3 regions of the Telluria sp. ZB4P36 genome follow, and region 1 is predicted to be linked to each of the others. Evidence: riboswitches for the same ligand, from Rfam matches in the RefSeq annotation. Region 1 holds a riboswitch; each other region holds the start of a gene.
The links. A riboswitch is a leader RNA that binds a small molecule or an ion and turns the genes downstream of it on or off. The one in region 1 is predicted to bind thiamine pyrophosphate.
Positions count from the first base shown of each region.

Region 1 (5,708 bases):
CTTCCGGCAGGTTCGGCACCAGCACGGTGGCCAGCGGCAGCAGCCCGGCCAGCGCGGCGACGGCGTCGCCCTTGCCGAGCGCATCGCCATGGCCGCTGGCCAGCACCGGGTCGAGCACCACCGGCAGGCCCGGGTCGGCGGCGCGCAGCTGGCGCAGCAGCCGGGCGATGGCGGCCGCGTTCTCGCGGCTGCCGGGAATGCCGATCTTGACCGCATCGATGCTGAAGGAATCGATCAGGACATCGGCCTGGCGCACCATCAGGCCGGTGTCGACCGGCTGCACCTCGTGCACCCGGTTGTTGTCCTGCACGGTCAGCGCGGTCGCCACCGGCAGCGCATGGCCGCCGAGCGCGCCGATGGCGGCGATGTCCGCCGCCAGCCCGGCTCCCCCGCCCGGATCGAGCCCGGCGAACACGAGAACGGTCGGCACCATCAGGTGACGACACCCTCGTGAGGCGACGAAGGCGAAGCGGCGAAGCGCTTCGGCATGCGGCCGGCCAGGTGCGCTTCGCGGCCGGCGATGACGGCATGCCGCATCGCGCGCGCCATGCGCACCGGATCGCCCGCCGCGGCGATCGCGGTGTTCATCAGCACGCCGTCGCAGCCGAGCTCCATCGCGATGGCGGCATCCGAAGCCGTGCCGACGCCGGCATCGACCAGCACCGGCACGCTCGCGTTCTCGATGATGAGCTTCAGGTTCCAGGGATTGAGGATGCCCATGCCCGAGCCGATCAGCGAGGCCAGGGGCATCACGGCCACGCAGCCGATCTCCTGCAGGATGCGCGCCTGCACCGGGTCGTCGCTGCAATAGACCATGACGTCGAAGCCGTCGCGCACCAGGGTCTCGGCGGCCTTGATCGTCTCGGGCATCTGCGGGAACAGGGTCTTCTCGTCGCCCAGCACTTCCAGCTTGACGAGCTTGCGCCCGCCCAGCAGTTCGCGCGCCATCTGCAGGGTGTAGACCGCGTCCTTGGCCGTGTAGCAGCCGGCGGTATTCGGCAGGATGGTGAACTCGTCGGGCGGCAGCACATCCAGCAGGCTCGGGGCGTTCGGGTCCTGGCCGATGTTCACGCGCCGGATCGCCACCGTGACGATCTCGGCGCCCGCCGCCAGCGTCGCCTCGCGCGTCTGCGCCAGGTCGCGGTACTTGCCGCTGCCGACCAGCAGGCGCGAGCCGTACCGGCGGCCGGCGATGGTGAGGCAGTCTTGTTCAGTCGTTGCATTCATGTTCTGTCTCCTTCTTATCCGCCGCCGATGGCGCGCACGATGTCGACCCGGTCGCGGGCCTGCAAGCGGTGATGCGGCCACTGGGCACGCGGCACCACTTCGCGGTTGACCGCGACAGCCACCGCCTGTTCCGCGACGCCGAGCTGGCCGGTCAGGTCCTGCAGCGAGTGCCCGACCGGCAGGCAGTAGGGAGCGCCGTTCAGTTCAATCTCCGTCATCAGACCTCCCGGTACAGTTTCGCGCCGCCGCGCACGAACTCGATCGCCTTTTCCTGCATCCCCTGCGCCGCGTACTCGCGGACTTCCTGCGTGATCTTCATCGAGCAGAAGTGCGGGCCGCACATCGAGCAGAAATGGGCCACCTTGGCGGAATCCTTGGGCAGGGTCTCGTCGTGGAAGGAGCGCGCCTTGTCCGGGTCGAGGCCGAGGTTGAACTGGTCTTCCCAGCGGAACTCGAAGCGCGCTTTCGACAAGGCGTTGTCGCGCATCTGGGCGCCCGGATGGCCCTTGGCCAGGTCGGCCGCATGGGCGGCGATCTTGTAGGTGATGATGCCGTCCTTGACGTCCGCCTTGTCCGGCAGGCCCAGGTGCTCCTTGGGCGTGACGTAGCACAGCATGGCGGTGCCGTACCAGCCGATGGTGGCGGCGCCGATGCCCGAGGTGATGTGGTCGTAGCCCGGCGCGATGTCGGTGGTGAGCGGCCCCAGGGTATAGAACGGCGCTTCGCTGCACTGCTCCAGCTGCAGGTCCATGTTTTCCCTGATCAGGTGCAGCGGCACGTGGCCGGGCCCTTCGATCATGGTCTGCACGTCGTGCTTCCATGCGGTTTGCGTCAGTTCGCCGAGCGTCTTCAGCTCGGCCAGCTGGGCTTCGTCGTTGGCGTCGTAGATCGAGCCCGGGCGCAGGCCGTCGCCCAGGCTGAAGGACACGTCGTAGGCCTTCATGATCTCGCAGATGTCTTCGAAATGCGTGTACAGGAAGGATTCCTTGTGGTGGGCCAGGCACCACTTGGCCATGATGGAACCGCCGCGCGACACGATGCCCGTCAGGCGTTTGGCCGTCATCGGCACGTAGGCCAGGCGCACGCCGGCGTGGATGGTGAAGTAGTCGACGCCCTGCTCCGCCTGCTCGATCAGGGTATCGCGGTAGATCTCCCAAGTGAGTTCCTCGGCCTTGCCGCCGACCTTTTCCAGCGCCTGGTAGAGCGGCACCGTCCCGATCGGCACCGGCGAGTTCCGGATGATCCACTCGCGCGTCTCATGGATGTGCTTGCCGGTCGAGAGGTCCATCACGTTGTCGGCGCCCCAGCGGATCGCCCAGGTCATCTTCTCCACTTCCTCGCCGATTGACGAGGTCACGGCCGAGTTGCCGATGTTGGCATTGATCTTCACCAGGAAGTTGCGCCCGATGATCATCGGCTCGCTTTCCGGATGGTTGATGTTGGCCGGGATGATGGCACGGCCGCGGGCGATCTCTTCGCGCACGAATTCGGGCGTGATCTCGCAGGGGATGCTGGCGCCGAAGGACTGGCCCGGATGCTGGCGCGCCAGCAGGCCGGCCATGCGCTCGCCCACCGGGCCCGACTCGATGAGCGAGGCCAGGTATTCCTTGCGGCGCAGGTTTTCGCGCAGGGCGACGAATTCCATCTCGGGCGTGACGATGCCCTGGCGCGCATAGTGCATCTGGGTGACGTTGCGCCCGGCACGCGCGCGGCGCGGCGTGCGCTGCAGCTCGAAGCGCAGTGCCTCGAGCGCCGGATCGGCCAGGCGCGCCTTGCCATAGTCGGAGGTGGGGCCGGCCAGCTCCTCGGTATCGCCGCGCTCGACGATCCAGGGCAGGCGCGGCGTCGCCAGGCCGCGGCGCACGTCGATGCTGGCGGTCGGATCCGTGTACGGGCCCGAGGTGTCGTAGACGAACAGCGGTGGGTTCGGCTCGCCGCCGAAGCTGTCGGGCGTGGGCGACTGGCTGATTTCGCGCATCGGGACGCGGATGTCGGGCCGGCTGCCTTCGATGTAGACCTTGCGCGAGTTCGGGAAGGGTTCGATGGCGGCGCTGTCGACCATGGCGGTCGCGGCGTCGAATCGAAGTGATGCGTTCAGTGGTGCATTCATGTGGCTCCTTGTTGAGGAGCCAGCAAAGGAGGCGCAGACGGCAAGCGCGTGCGGACACGGCCGATGTCTTTGAAGCTTCCCTTCGCTGGCATTATCCAGATCAGGTTCAGAGGGTATTTCTCACCCGCCTGGCGCTTTGCGCGCCGGCAGGACCCCTAGCGTTTGCTGCCCGTCGGCAGCGAGCGGATTATAGCCCCATGTTTATTTATGTGTAAAGATTATCAATCCATAACCACAGCATATGGGCGAAGTCGGCTGACAGTGGGCCTGGCCGAACGCACCGGCTGACTCCTACTCTATAATGGTCGTTTTCGAACGTTAACTATCGACCAACGCCACTACATCATGGAATTAGCCAAGTCTTTCGAGCCTGCAGACATTGAACAATACTGGCGCACCGAATGGGAGCAGCGCGGTTACTTCACCGCCAGCATGGAAGACGGCAAGCCGTCGTTCAGCATCCAGCTGCCGCCGCCGAACGTGACGGGGACCCTGCACATGGGTCACGCCTTCAACCAGACCGTCATGGACGGCCTGACCCGCTATTACCGCATGCGCGGCTACAACACCGCCTGGATCCCGGGCACCGACCACGCCGGCATCGCCACCCAGATCGTGGTGGAGCGCCAGCTCGACGCCCAGAAGATCTCGCGCCACGACCTGGGCCGCGAAGCCTTCGTCGAGAAGGTCTGGGAGTGGAAGGAACAGTCGGGCAACACCATCACCGGCCAGATGCGCCGCATGGGTACCTCGCCCGACTGGCAGCGCGAGTACTTCACGATGGACGAGACCCGCTCCAAGGTCGTCTCGGAAGTCTTCGTGCGCCTGTTCGAACAGGGCCTGATCTACCGCGGCAAGCGCCTGGTCAACTGGGACCCGGTGCTGGGCACGGCGGTATCCGACCTGGAAGTCGACTCGCAGGAAGAAGACGGCTCGATGTGGTACATCAAGTACCCGCTGGCGGACGGCTCGGGCCACCTGACCGTCGCCACCACCCGTCCTGAAACCATGCTGGGCGACGTCGCCGTGGCGGTGGACCCGACCGACGAGCGCTACGCCCACCTGCACGGCAAGCTGCTCACCCTGCCCCTGACCGGCCGCCAGATCCCGGTCATCGCGGACAGCTACGTGGACAAGGAATTCGGCACCGGCTGCGTCAAGATCACCCCGGCCCACGACTTCAACGACTACGCGGTCGGCCAGCGCGCCAACCTAGCCCCGATCAATATCTTCACGCTCGACGCCAAGATCAACGAGAACGGCCCGAGCCCCTACCAGGGCCTGGACCGCTTCGCCGCGCGCAAGCAGATCGTCGCCGACCTCGACGCCCAGGGCCTGCTGGAGCAGGTCAAGCCGCACAAGCTGATGGTGCCGCGCGGCGACCGCACCGGCGTCGTCATCGAGCCGATGCTGACCGACCAGTGGTTCGTCGCCATGAGCAAGCCGGCGCCGGAAGGGACCTTCAATCCGGGCAAGTCGATCACCGACGTGGCCCTGGAAAAGGTCGCGAACGGCGAGATCAAGTTCGTGCCCGAGAACTGGACCACCACCTATAACCAGTGGCTGGGCAACATCCAGGACTGGTGCATCTCGCGCCAGCTGTGGTGGGGCCACCGCATCCCGGCCTGGTACGACGATGAAGGCCGCATCGTGGTCGCCCGCGATGAAGAAGAAGCGAAAGCCAAGGCCGCCGCGCAAGGCATCACGGGCGCGCTGCGCCGCGACGACGACGTGCTCGACACCTGGTTCTCGTCGGCCCTGGTGCCCTTCTCGACCATGGGCTGGCCGGAACAGACCAAAGACATGCAGCACTTCCTGCCGTCCTCGGTGCTGGTGACCGGCTTCGACATCATCTTCTTCTGGGTCGCCCGCATGGTGATGATGACGACCCACTTCACCGGCAAGGTGCCGTTCGAGACCGTGTACGTGCACGGCCTGGTGCGCGACTCGCAGGGCCAGAAGATGTCCAAGTCGAAGGGCAACACGCTCGACCCGATCGACCTGATCGACGGCATCGACATCGACTCGCTGGTCGCCAAGCGCACCACCGGCCTGATGGACCCGCGCGCCGCGGAAAAGATCGCCAAGGCCACCCGCAAGGAATTCCCGGAAGGGATCCCGGCCTTCGGCACCGACGCGGTGCGCTTCACGATGGCGAGCTATGCTTCGCTGGGCCGCAACATCAACTTCGACCTCGGCCGCTGCGAGGGCTACCGCAACTTCTGCAACAAGATGTGGAACGCCACCCGCTTCGTGATGATGAACACGGAGGGGAAAGACTGCAGCCAGCCGAACCCGGAAGACCTGTCGCCGGCCGACCGCTGGATCATCTCGCTGATGAACCGCGTCGAGCTCGAGATCGCCAAGGGCT
Region 1 is NZ_JCASIE010000003.1:454,348-460,055, forward strand. It holds gene thiD (bifunctional hydroxymethylpyrimidine kinase/phosphomethylpyrimidine kinase) at 1-433, opposite strand, end outside; gene AC56LK_RS07335 (thiazole synthase) at 433-1,227, opposite strand; gene thiS (sulfur carrier protein ThiS) at 1,242-1,445, opposite strand; gene thiC (phosphomethylpyrimidine synthase ThiC) at 1,445-3,337, opposite strand; TPP riboswitch at 3,398-3,504, opposite strand; gene AC56LK_RS07350 (valine--tRNA ligase) at 3,683-5,708, shown strand, end outside.

Region 2 (5,708 bases), on a different contig from region 1:
GCCTGGGCGGGCGACCCGGACGGGCCGCAGCTGGCCCAGGCCCTGGCCCAGGGCGACCGCATCGCCAAGCTGCGCCTGCTGCTCGATGCCAGCGTGATCGAAGACGACGACAGCTTCGTCACCGACGGCTTGAACGGCTTCCAGCGCCGCTGCCTCGGCAAGCTGGCCGAGCTGACGGATTGAGGCCGCCTGCCACGGCAGGCGTGGCAGGCAAGGCGCGTCAGAAGTCGAACTGCGCCGACACCCGGAAGCTACGCGGCGCGCCCGGCAGCAGGTAGCCGCCCAGCGACTGCGTCACGTCGCGCCAGTAGAACTTGTCGAACACATTGTCCAGGCGCGCGCGCAGGATGGCGTTTGTGCCACGACCCATGCCGCCGATGCGCAGCGCGTACGACGCGCCCAGCGCGGCCACATGGTAGCCCGGGACGACGGCGCGGTTGGCCGGATCGAAGGCCTTGCTGCCCGCGTACTGCCAGGTGGCGTCGAGCTTCAGGCCGGCCAGCGCCGGTACCGCATACTCCACCCAGGCGGTCGAACGGAATTCCGGCACATTGGTCACGCGCTTGCCTTCGACGCTGGCGTCGCCGGTGCCGGTCTGCTTCGCGTCGAGCGCCATGAGCGACAGGCTGTAGTTCAGGTCGGCATTGAGCTTGCCCTGGGCCGCCAGTTCGACGCCGCGGTGGCGCTGCTGGCCGGCGCGCACGAACAGCTTGGCGCCATTCACGTACTCCAGGCCCTGGCGGATGTCGAAGGCCGCGGCGGTCAGCATCACGGCATTGTTGACGATGCCCTTGACACCCAGTTCCACCTGCTTCGAGCGGCTCGGCGGCAGCACGCTGTCTTCATTGGCGGTGCCCATCTCGGCGATGCCGCCGTGCTGCAGGCCGTGGCTCAGCGAGCCGTAGACGCTCCAGTCTCGCGCCGGCTTGTAGACCAGCGCCACGCTCGGCAGCACGAAGCTGTCATCCGCATGCACCCAGCCCTGTTCGATCTCGGCCAGTTCGTCGCGCTTGAGCTTCACCCAGCGCAGGCCGGTGTGCAGCGTGATGCGTTCCGACAGCGTGGCCACGTCCTGCACGAACAGCGCGCTCTCGCGGTCGTTGCGGCGTTCCATCACCGGACCGGTGCGCGGACTGCCCGGCGCCGGATCCACGGTCAAGTTGTTCCAGATGTTGCTGTAGCCGGCGTAGTCGTAGACGTATTCGCCGAAGCTGTCGTGGCGCTCCGACAGCGCCGCGCCGACGGTCAGCTGGTGGCGCACGGCGCCGATGGCGAAGCGGCCCTGCAGCATGGCCTGTGCGCCCCACGGGGTCTTGCGCTCGCCGACGCTCTGGTAGTCGTAGACGTCGTAGTCGCCGTTCGAGCAGTAGCCCGGATAGAAGCCGTCCCCCTCGTTGCTGCAGCCGTAGGGGAAGGCGGTGTAGTCGTCGCGCTTGAACCAGTGCTTGTTGGCGTTGATGGTCGCGGTCCAGTCGGGATTGAGGCGGTATTCGAAGCGCAGGCCCAGGTTGCTGCTGTCGGTTTCCACCGGCTTGGTCCAGGGCTGGGCGTTCAGCAGGATCTTGGGCGACACGCCGGTCGGCAGGACTTCGTTGCGCAGCAGCTGGTAGCCGGGCGCGGTGATCTGCGACTTGTGCTGGTGGTCCAGGTCCAGCGCTAGCTGCGCGTTCGGACTGATCTGCCAGTCGAAGGCGCCGGACACGAACTGGCGCTCGCCGTCGGCGCCGCGCACATAGGATTTCAGGTCTTCGGCCGCGGCATTGATGCGGTAGCCGAAACGGCGGTCGTCGAAGCGGCCGCCCAGGTCGATCGCGCCGTGCAGGGTACCGCGTTCGCTCACTTCCACCAGCGTCGAGCGCAGCGGCGCATTGGTCGGGCGCTTGGTGATGAAGTTGACCATGCCGCCCGGCGCCGCGACGCCGGCCTGCAGGCCGGCCAGGCCGCGCAGCACTTCGATGCGTTCCTTGTTCTCCAGCGGGATCTGGGTGTCGGCGGGGATCGCGATCCCGTCCTTGCGGTAGCTGGTGGCGTTGTCGAGGGCGAAACCGCGGATCGAGAACTGCTCGGCATAGCCGACCGCGTTGTAGGCGTCGCCGACCGAGGCGTCGAAGCGCGCGGCGTCGCTCACGTTGCGGATCGACAGGTCCAGCATCTGGGTGCGGTTGATGGCGGTGATCGAGGCCGGGGTGTCGAGCAGGGGCGCGTCGGAGAAGCCGCCGATGCTGGCGCGGTCGCTGGCGATCCAGCGGCTGCCGGTGACGACCACCGAGGCGACGCCTTCGGCTTCCTGGGCGGATACGGAAAAGGCCTGCAGGATGGCGCAGGCAAGAACGGAGTGCTTCAGCTTGAAAGTCATGGTTTGCTCGTCTTCGCGCGCCACGGCAAAGTGGCGCGCTGCTTTTGATAAAAAAGCCGGAGCCAACGTGGGGGAAGGGCAAACAAATGGGGAACTGCGTTGCGCTTTCCTTCGCTGGCATTATCCAGATCAGGTACGAAGGGTATCTCTCACCCGGCAGCGCGTTTGTGCGCGCACCAGGACCCCTAGCGAGGCGGCAGTGTACCACGGACCCGGGCGGGCGTGGTGAATGTGGCAAGGGCCGGCGGCCGGCCCTGTGATTACTTCGGCGCCAGGCTGGACACTTTCAGGTCCAGCACCTTCAGGCGCGCCACGGCATTGCTGTTGCGCGGGTTGAGTTCCAGCGAGCGGCGGTAGCTGCGCACGGCATCTTCCTTGTGGTCCGCCGCTTCCTGCGCTTCGCCCAGGCTGTCGAACAGGTTCGCATCCTCGGGCAGGAGGCGGGTGCCGAAGCTGAAGATGGCGATGGATTCGGCATGCATCCCGTCGCGCAGCAGCTCGTAGCCCCAGGAATTGATCGCGTCCGGACCGAGCTTGAAACTCGCGCCGCGCGCCTGCACGTCCTGATACAGCTCGAAGGCCTGGTCGAAGCCGCGCTCGGCCAGCTGGCTGGCGAAGTTCTCACGGGTCGGCGCCAGGCCGCTGCCGCGTTTCGCTTCGATCGTGATCATGCGCTTCGGTGCGCCGTTGGCCTCGGGTTTGTTGGCCAGGAAGGCATGCGCCGCCTTGTCTCCTTTCAGCTTGGCGTCGAGGAAGCGGCGCACGTACTGCGCCATCCAGCCATGCGCGGCGCGCACTTCGCCGCGGTCGTAGTCGTCGAAATCGCCGGCGCGGGCGAAGCGCAGCCCATCTGCTGCGAAATGATGGTGCAGCATCGGATGCATCGTGGCCACCAGCACGTCGGAGTAAGTCATCCGGTTCAGCAGGCTGAAGGCCGTGCTCTTGTCGCGGCGGTTCAGGTCTTCGATCGACGTGGGGCGCTGCGCCAGGTACAGCAGCGGCACCGGCAGGCGCGCCGGCGTCACATAGGGCACCGCGGCCTTGCCGCCGTCAACGAATTGGGGGAAGTAGCGCACCGACCCGTCGATGCTCACCAGCGCCTTTATCCGGTCATCGCGGGCCGCGGCCATCACGTTCGCCAGGCCGCCCCAGCTGAAACCGGCGACCGCGAGCCGCTCCAGGTCCGCCTGCGGCAGTGCGGCCGCCTGCGCGATCAGCCAGGCGATGTCGGCTGCCTGCGTCTCGAGGCCTTCGATATCGTCCGTCATCGCGCGCGTGCGCGCTCCCTTCGAAGCGCTGGACAGCACGATGTAGCCATGGCTGGCAAGGTATTCGCACAGGTCGGCGTTCTCGGACGCGCTGGCACTGAAGCTGGGGGCGTAGATCACGACCGGGAAACGGCCATCGCGTGCCGGCGCGTCGAGCGCCGCCAGCATCGCTTGCGCCAGCTCCTGCCGCCCGCCTTCGCTGCCGGCCAGCTGGCTGATTTCAAGCGCGCTGCGGCGCTTTACTTGCTCGGGAGAGAGGTCGAAGCCGGACTCGGTGGCGCGGGTGGCAATATAGTCGCCGACGCTGAGCGGCCGTCCGGCGCGCGTGGCCGGGTACCACACCAGCACCTGCATCGGACGCGCCCGTTCGCCGCTCGCCGGCTTGCCGGTGGTGAGCGAGACACGGGTTTTATACACGCGCGCGTGGTCGTACTGCTTGAGTACCTTGAGGCCGACCGGGAGCGGGCCGGGGGCGGGTATCAGGGTAGTGGCGTGGGCTGCGGGCAGGGCGCAGAACAGCAGGGCAGATATGAGGACGATCGGCAGGCGGGTCATGGCGGGTGGAGGCGTGGTCAGGGCGCCCAGTATAGGAGCGGAGCCTGGCGCCATGTCTCTCCAATTCTCACCGCGGCATGGCGCCGCCCACTGACCCTCGGCTCAGGCTTCGGCCGTGGCCGGCGATGTCGCCGCGCGCGCCTGTGCGCTGGCCGCCGGCACCATGTGGCGCAGCATCGTGGTGCGGGTGGAGTCGCCGATGGTGCGCCAGAACTCGCGGCGCTGGGCGGCGCGCTTGCGGTGCTTGGACGGCATGTCGGCCAGCGGCTTCAGGTAGAAGGGCAGGCGGATCAGGTAGCTGCGGCCCGGCATCTCGACGCCGCCCAGGATCTTCCAGAAGCCGTCGTAGGCGTTCTCGAAGTGCTTGACGTCGACGGGGTCGTAGGCGATGTGCGAGGTGCACTTGATGGCCACCACCTGGTCGATGCCCAGCGCCTGGGCCACGCCCTGCATCGCGGCGAAGCAGAAGAAGCTCGGCGAGTTGTTGGGGAAGGCTTCCTCGAAGGCGTCGAAGGCGGCGCCGGAGTCGGTCCAGCGGCCCTGGTTGCGGGTGACGAAGGGCACGGTCGGCAGGTCGACGCCCGCCAGCTGCCCGTCCACCCAGGTATAGGAGAGTCGGTGCAGGTACTTGCCGTCGGCGACCAGCGAGATGGTGAGGTCGCCCTCGGCATCGTGGCGCGGCGCCATCTCAAGGCGCAGCAGGAACTGGTGCGCGCCGCCCTCGTGCTGCGACTCGTGCTGCCACAGCGTGAGCCCGCCGCCGCCGTAAACCGCCTGGTGGTAGGCGTTGCCGAAGGCGCTGTCCTCGAAACGGTAGTGCGACAGCACGCATTGCACGCGCTGGCGCGCACTCAGGTCTTTCGACAGGTAGTTGCGGTGGCTCAGGTGGTGGAACAGGTCGTCGTCGGGGGCGGCCGCGACGAAGCGGCGCACCAGGTCGAGCCGGCACAGGGCCTGGTGCTCGCGCCAGTAGCGCAGCACGCGCAGGCTGCGCACGATACTCAGCATCCACGAAGCGGGCGTGTACTGGCTGCGGCGGGCGAGCCAGCTCTTGGACAGATGAGCGAAGATCATGGTGAGAGCTCCAGTCGGCAGTAAAGTTGCGGGCGCCGGGATGGCGCCACCGTCTTTATCTTTCCCGCCGCTCAGGAGAAGGGCGGGATTGCACAACAGAAATCACATTCTGCCATGCAATAGCCGTGGATGCTAACTGGTGCCTGGATACGACAGAGGGAGGGTAGTGAGGTGAAGGGAACCGCAGCAAAGGGTTGCGTTCATGTTGTCTCTCTCTTGATCGGCTTTTTGCGTCTTTTTGCGACTTTTTGTTTTCGCCCGACAGGCAACGCAAGATTACCATGTTTGTGCGGCGACACGCTTCCGATTCATCATCGATAATTGCGCCAAACCGAAGCAGACCGGAGGTGCGAGATGGCGTATGAACTTTTTTACTGGCCGGGTATCCAGGGACGCGGGGAGTTCGTCCGGCTCGCCCTGGAAGAAGCCGGGGCGGAATACGTGGACGTGGCGCG
Region 2 is NZ_JCASIE010000001.1:33,618-39,325, reverse strand. It holds gene AC56LK_RS00190 (HDOD domain-containing protein) at 1-183, shown strand, start outside; gene AC56LK_RS00185 (TonB-dependent siderophore receptor) at 221-2,356, opposite strand; TPP riboswitch at 2,446-2,553, opposite strand; gene AC56LK_RS00180 (CocE/NonD family hydrolase) at 2,617-4,233, opposite strand; gene AC56LK_RS00175 (DUF535 family protein) at 4,282-5,253, opposite strand; gene AC56LK_RS00170 (glutathione S-transferase) at 5,608-5,708, shown strand, end outside.
Region 2: another riboswitch for thiamine pyrophosphate. It lies ahead of AC56LK_RS00185 (TonB-dependent siderophore receptor); the one in region 1 lies ahead of thiC (phosphomethylpyrimidine synthase ThiC).

Region 3 (5,708 bases), on a different contig from region 1:
TTCGTCCCTCAGCGCCAGCAACTGCGCCTTCGTCTCGGCCACGACTTCCTGCTGCCTGCGGGCGGCTTCCTCCGGCGTGTACACCCGGCATGCCGAGGCTGGAATCGCAGTTGCGCCGGCCACGAGGAGCAGCGCTGCGAGGAAGGTCTTTGCGGGAGAGTTCATGGCGATGGAGGCGGAATCACGATACCGCCATGATGCCTGATCCGCGCGCCGGAAAATGCGCGGAAGTTCACAGCGCCATCCATCACGCCGGCAGCCGCGCCACGACCTTGATCTCGAACTGGAAGCCGTACAGCCAGGTCACCCCGACCGCCGTGACAGTCGGGTAGGGCGCCTCGCCCCAGTAGTCCCGCGCCACTTCCCAGATGCGTTCGAACTTCGATTCCGGATCGACGATGAACAGGGTCACGTCGGCCACGTCCCGGAAGCTGCAGCCGCCCGCCGCCAGCACGGCGTTCAGGTTCTGGAAAGCCAGCCGCACCTGCGCGTCCAGCTCCGGTTCGGGCGAGCCGTCCTCGCGGCTGCCGACCTGTCCCGACACGAACAGGAAGCCGTTCGACCGCACCGCCGGCGAATAGCGGTTCTTTTCATACAGGGCCTGGCGGCCCGTGGGGAAGATGACGTCACGCATGGTTTGCTCCTTCTGTGGATGATGAGAGGAGCTTAACGCTGGAATTTGTTGCGATAAACAGGCAAATCGGCGCAACACTGTTTGTATAATCGTGACAATTCAGCGAGGGAGCAGCAGGATGGACAGGTTCGACGGCATGCGCGCATTCGTCCGGGTCGTGGAAGCGGGCAGTTTTACGAAGGCGGCCGAGACCCTCGGCATGAGCCGCACCAGCGTCACCCAGCTGGTGCAGCAGCTGGAAAGCCACTTGCGCCTCAAGCTGCTCAACCGCACGACGCGCAAGGTCAACGTGACGCTCGATGGCGCCGCCTACTACGAGCGCGTGGTGCGCCTGCTGGCCGACCTGCACGACATCGAGAACAACCTGCCGGGCGCTTCCCCGGCGCCGCGCGGCCTGCTGCGGGTGGACGTGCCCAGTCCCTTCGCCAACATGATCCTGGTACCGGCGCTGCCGGCCTTCCATGCGCGCTATCCCGAGATCCGGTTCGACCTGGGCGCCAGCGACCGCAAGGTCGACCTGATCGGCGAGAACGTCGACTGCGTGGTGCGCGGCGGCAGGATTACCGACGAATCGCTGGTGGCGCGCCACGTCGGCGACCTGCAGCTTGGCGTGTACGCGGCGCCATCCTACCTGGCGCAGGCCGGCACACCGGCGCATCCCCTGGCGCTGCAGGATGCGCCTCATTACATCGTGCGCTTTCGCTGGTCCAACGGCCTGCCCTATGCCATGCACCGCGGCGGCGAGACCGTCAAGATCGCGGGACGCTACGTGCTGGCGATCGACGACGGCAACGCCTACCTGACCGCCGGACTGGCCGGCCTGGGCGCGCTATGGCTGCCGGATTACATGGCCCGGGACCATGCGGCGAGCGGCGCCCTGGTGCGGCTCTTTCCCGACTGGCGCATCGATCCGATGCCGCTCTACGTGGCTTATCCGCCCAACCGCTATCTCGGCAAGGCACTGCGCGTGTTCATCGACTGGATCGCCGAGTTGATGCTGCCCGAAACGTGAAAACGGCCGGGAAGGCCGGCCGTTTCAAGGAATGCTCTCAGCCCGGCTTGCGCGGCGGCTTGTTGCCCGCCTGCGGGGCCGGCTGCGCGGCCGGCCCCTGCACGTGGCCCTGCACGGAACCGTTGTCGGCAAGCCCGTCGAACTGCATGCTGGCACCGCTGCCGGCGTTCGCGTTGGCGCGCTCGGCATGCAGGTTCGCCGCGGCATGGACATGGCCGTTGCCACCGCCGTTGCCGCGTTGCGCATCGACCGGCTGGAAGGGATCGCGGAAGGTCTTCAGGACTTCTTCCTGCTGGCGCATGCTGCGCGCGCTTTCTTCGGCGGCGGCGCGCGTCACGTCGTCCGCCAGGGCGTGGGCGGTGCGCGAGGTTTCCGGACCGTGCTGCTCGGCGACGCGGGCCAGTTCGACGTGGACCTCGGCCGCCAGGCGCGAGAGATGCTGCTGGTAGGCGCGCAGCTTGTCGGAAGCCGGCTGGGCATGGGCCGCGGCCGCACCCATGGCATCGAAGGGACGCTCGCTCGACAGCATGCGCTTGCCGGCGTTCATGGTTTCTTCGATCATGCTCTGGCTGAGCTTGAGGTTGGCTTCGCACACGGCCTGGAAGGAGCCGGTCAGGGTCTTGTTGAGGTCATTGAACCAGGCGAGCTGGGAATCCACATGGGAGCGGAGGGCGGGATTGCTGGAAGGGGAATAAGGGAACATGGGGAGGTCCTTGTCGGTGTCGAGCCGCGTGAGGGCACGGTCCCGATGGATCGGGAGCGGCAGGAGGGCGGGTCGAGGAGAGGCAGCGGATTGCTGCGAAGATGCAGGATCGGAAAAGCATCGAGCGAACACAGGACACTATGCGCCCCTTTTGGCGCGCACGGGACGAATCGGCAAAAGTATTTGCGCGTCGTTCTCCGCGGACACATTTGGAACGCGATAGAATGCTTGCGCCCGACAAGGGCAAACGCTAGGGGTCCTGCGCCGCGCGAACGCGCGTCGTGGGTGAGAGATACCCTCGGAACCTGATCTGGATAATGCCGGCGAAGGGAAGCGTGGCGATCCCGGTCATGCCGCATCCAACCACTCCCTTGCCCGCTCCTGCCCAGGCGCCCGAGACGCAGACAAGGATCCGATGAAAGTCATTGTGCTGGGAGCCGGCGTGGTCGGCACGGCCTGCGCATGGTACTTGCGGCAGGCAGGGCATGAGGTCACCGTGCTCGATCGCCAGCCGGGGCCGGCGCAGGAAACAAGCTTTGCGAACGGTTGCCAGATTTCGGTATCGCATGCCGAGCCCTGGGCCAACCCTGCCGGCCTGTTGAAGGTCCTGCGCTCGCTCGGCCGCGAAGACGCACCGCTGCTGTTCCGCCTGCGCGCCGATCCGCTGCAATGGCGCTGGTGCCTGCAGTTCGTGCGCGAATGCCGCCCTGCGCGGGTGGCCGCCAACCTGCGCCGGATCGTCGCCATCGCCGATTACAGCCGCCGCAGCCTGCAGGCCCTGCGTGCCGAGACCGGAATCGACTACGATCACCTGGCGCGCGGCATCCTGCATGTGTACACCGACCAGCGCGAGTTCGACCGGGCCTGCCGTGCCGCGGCGGCGATGCGCGACCTGGGCTGCCCGCGCATGACGATCGGTGCCGATGAGGTGCTGCGCATCGAACCCGCGCTGGCCGGAGCGCGGGTCCGGCTGGTGGGCGGCGACTTTACCGCCAGCGACGAGTCGGGCGACGTCCACGCCTTCACTGCGCAACTGGCAGCGAGGGGTGAGGCGGCGGGCATCCGCTTCCGCTACAACACGAGCGTGACGCGCCTGCTGGCCGAGGCGGGAAAGATCAGCGGCGTGGAGCACATCGACGGTGAAGGCCGGCACGGAGTGCTGAACGCGGACGCCTTCGTCGTCGCACTCGGCAGTTTTTCGGCCGGCTTGCTGGCGCCGCTGGGTATCCGGCTGATGATCTATCCCGGCAAGGGCTACTCGGCGACCTATCCAGTCATCGACGCGGCCGCGGCGCCGACGGTGTCGCTCACCGACGACGGCCACAAACTGGTGCTGTCGCGGCTCGGCGCGCGCCTGCGCGTGGCCGGCACTTGCGAGCTCGACGGCTATTCGCGCGCGCTGAACACGGTGCGCTGCGAGGCGATTACCCGGCGCGTGCGCGAACTCTTCCCCGGCGCCTGCGATTACGATCGTGCGCGCTACTGGGCCGGCCTGCGGCCCCTGACGCCCTCGAACGTCCCCTACATCGGCGCGACGCGCTATGCGAACCTGTACCTGAATACCGGGCACGGCACGCTGGGCTGGACCATGGCCTGCGGCTCCGGGCGGGCGCTGGCCGATCTCATCTCGGGCCGCAAGCCCGAGCTGCACGTCGCTTTTTCCGGGCCAGACACGATCCGGTAAGATGCCGGGGTCGATATCGCATTCCCGTTCGCCATGCCAGCCACCCGCCAGGCCCCGCTCATCCTGTTCCTTGCGTTTCCCGGGACGGGTCTGCTCGACCTGACCGGTCCGCAGACCGTCTTCTGGGCCGCCCAACGGCACATGGGCGGGCGCGACCTGCTTCCCTACGAATTGCAGACGGTGAGCCTGCACGGCGGCCCGGTGCGCACCGAAGAAGGCGTCGTGATCGACACGCTGCCCGTGTCCGCGTTCGGCCAGCGCGCCATCGACACGATCGTCGTACCCGGATCGTCCGGCATCGCCGGGCTCCTGGGTCAGCTGGATGCGAGCGTCGACTGGCTGCGGCATGCGGCGCCGCGCGCGCGGCGCACCGCATCGGTCTGCACCGGCGCCTTCCTGCTGGCCCAGGCCGGCCTGCTGGACGGCAGGCGCGCCGCCACGCACTGGGCCATGTCGGACCTGCTGGAACAGCGCTTCGCCTCCGTGACGGTCGACCGGGATGCCATCTTCGTGCGCCAGGACCAGGTCTGGACCTCGGCCGGCGTGACCGCGGGGATCGATCTGGCGCTCGCCCTGGTCGAGGAAGATTGCGGCAGGGCCGTCGCCATGGACCTGGCGCGCGACCTGGTGGTGTTCATGAAGCGCCCCGGCGGCCAGTCGCAGCACAGCGAACTGCTGCGGGCGCAGTCGCGCGACAGCGCCGGTTTCGACGCGCTGCATGCCTGGATCCTCGACAATCTCCACAATGCCGACCTCAGCGTCGAGCTGTTGGCCGAACGCGCGCGCATGAGCGCCCGCAATTTTTCACGGGTCTACAAAAGCAGGACGGGACGTTCGCCGGGCAAGGCGGTCGAACTGTTCCGGGTCGAAGCGGCGCGGCGGATGCTGGAACAATCGGAGCGCAAGCTCGACCAGATCGCCCTGCAATGCGGTTTCGGCGACGAAGACCGGATGCGCGTCAGCTTCCTGCGCAACCTGGGCCTCACGCCCTCGGCATACCGGCGCCAGCTGGCCAAGAGCCCGGCCGCGTAGGCAGGCGCGCCTACAGGAGGATGTGGCCGTCCGGCGGCGGCGCGCTGCGGTCGGGCGCCGATCCCAGCAGCGCAAGCAATTCCTGCTCGATCGCGCGCGACATATGGGTGATGGGAACATCGTTGGCACCGCCTTCGAAGGGGTTCTCGGTGCTTTCGCCGACCTGGTCGAGCGCCAGGTACATCCAGGCGATCAGGACGCTGAAGGGCACGGCGAACCAGCCCATCTGCCCGTCCAGCAGGGCGGGCGCGGGCAGCTGGGCGAACTCCCGTACCATCCCGAGGGGCAGCAGCAGGGCGAACAGCCACACGAACAGTGAATTGACGATCGTGTACTGGCGCGGATAAGGAAAATTCTTGATCCGCTGCGCACGCGCATGCTGGTCGATCAGGTCCTTGAGGGTTTTCTGCATCTCGGTGTGATGCAGCACCGGCAGATCCTGGGCGAGGAACAGGCCGCGGATGGCGCGGCTCTGTTGGGACATCAGCGCGGCAGGGATGTCGCCGCCCGCCAGCAGTTCCGCGATGGTGGCCGGCGGGAGGTACTTGGCCAGTTCGGCTTCGAGCGGGATGCTGCGTTCCGCCACCACGAAGCTGCGCTCCCGGTATTCGGCATTCGGGGCGGTGGCCGCCGCCTCCCAGAC
Region 3 is NZ_JCASIE010000021.1:894-6,601, reverse strand. It holds gene AC56LK_RS21225 (hypothetical protein) at 1-165, opposite strand, end outside; gene AC56LK_RS21220 (RidA family protein) at 248-634, opposite strand; gene AC56LK_RS21215 (LysR family transcriptional regulator) at 753-1,646, shown strand; gene AC56LK_RS21210 (phasin family protein) at 1,684-2,349, opposite strand; TPP riboswitch at 2,592-2,698, shown strand; gene AC56LK_RS21205 (D-amino acid dehydrogenase) at 2,660-4,033, shown strand; gene AC56LK_RS21200 (GlxA family transcriptional regulator) at 4,067-5,065, shown strand; gene AC56LK_RS21195 (bestrophin family protein) at 5,076-5,708, opposite strand, start outside.
Region 3: another riboswitch for thiamine pyrophosphate. It lies ahead of AC56LK_RS21205 (D-amino acid dehydrogenase); the one in region 1 lies ahead of thiC (phosphomethylpyrimidine synthase ThiC).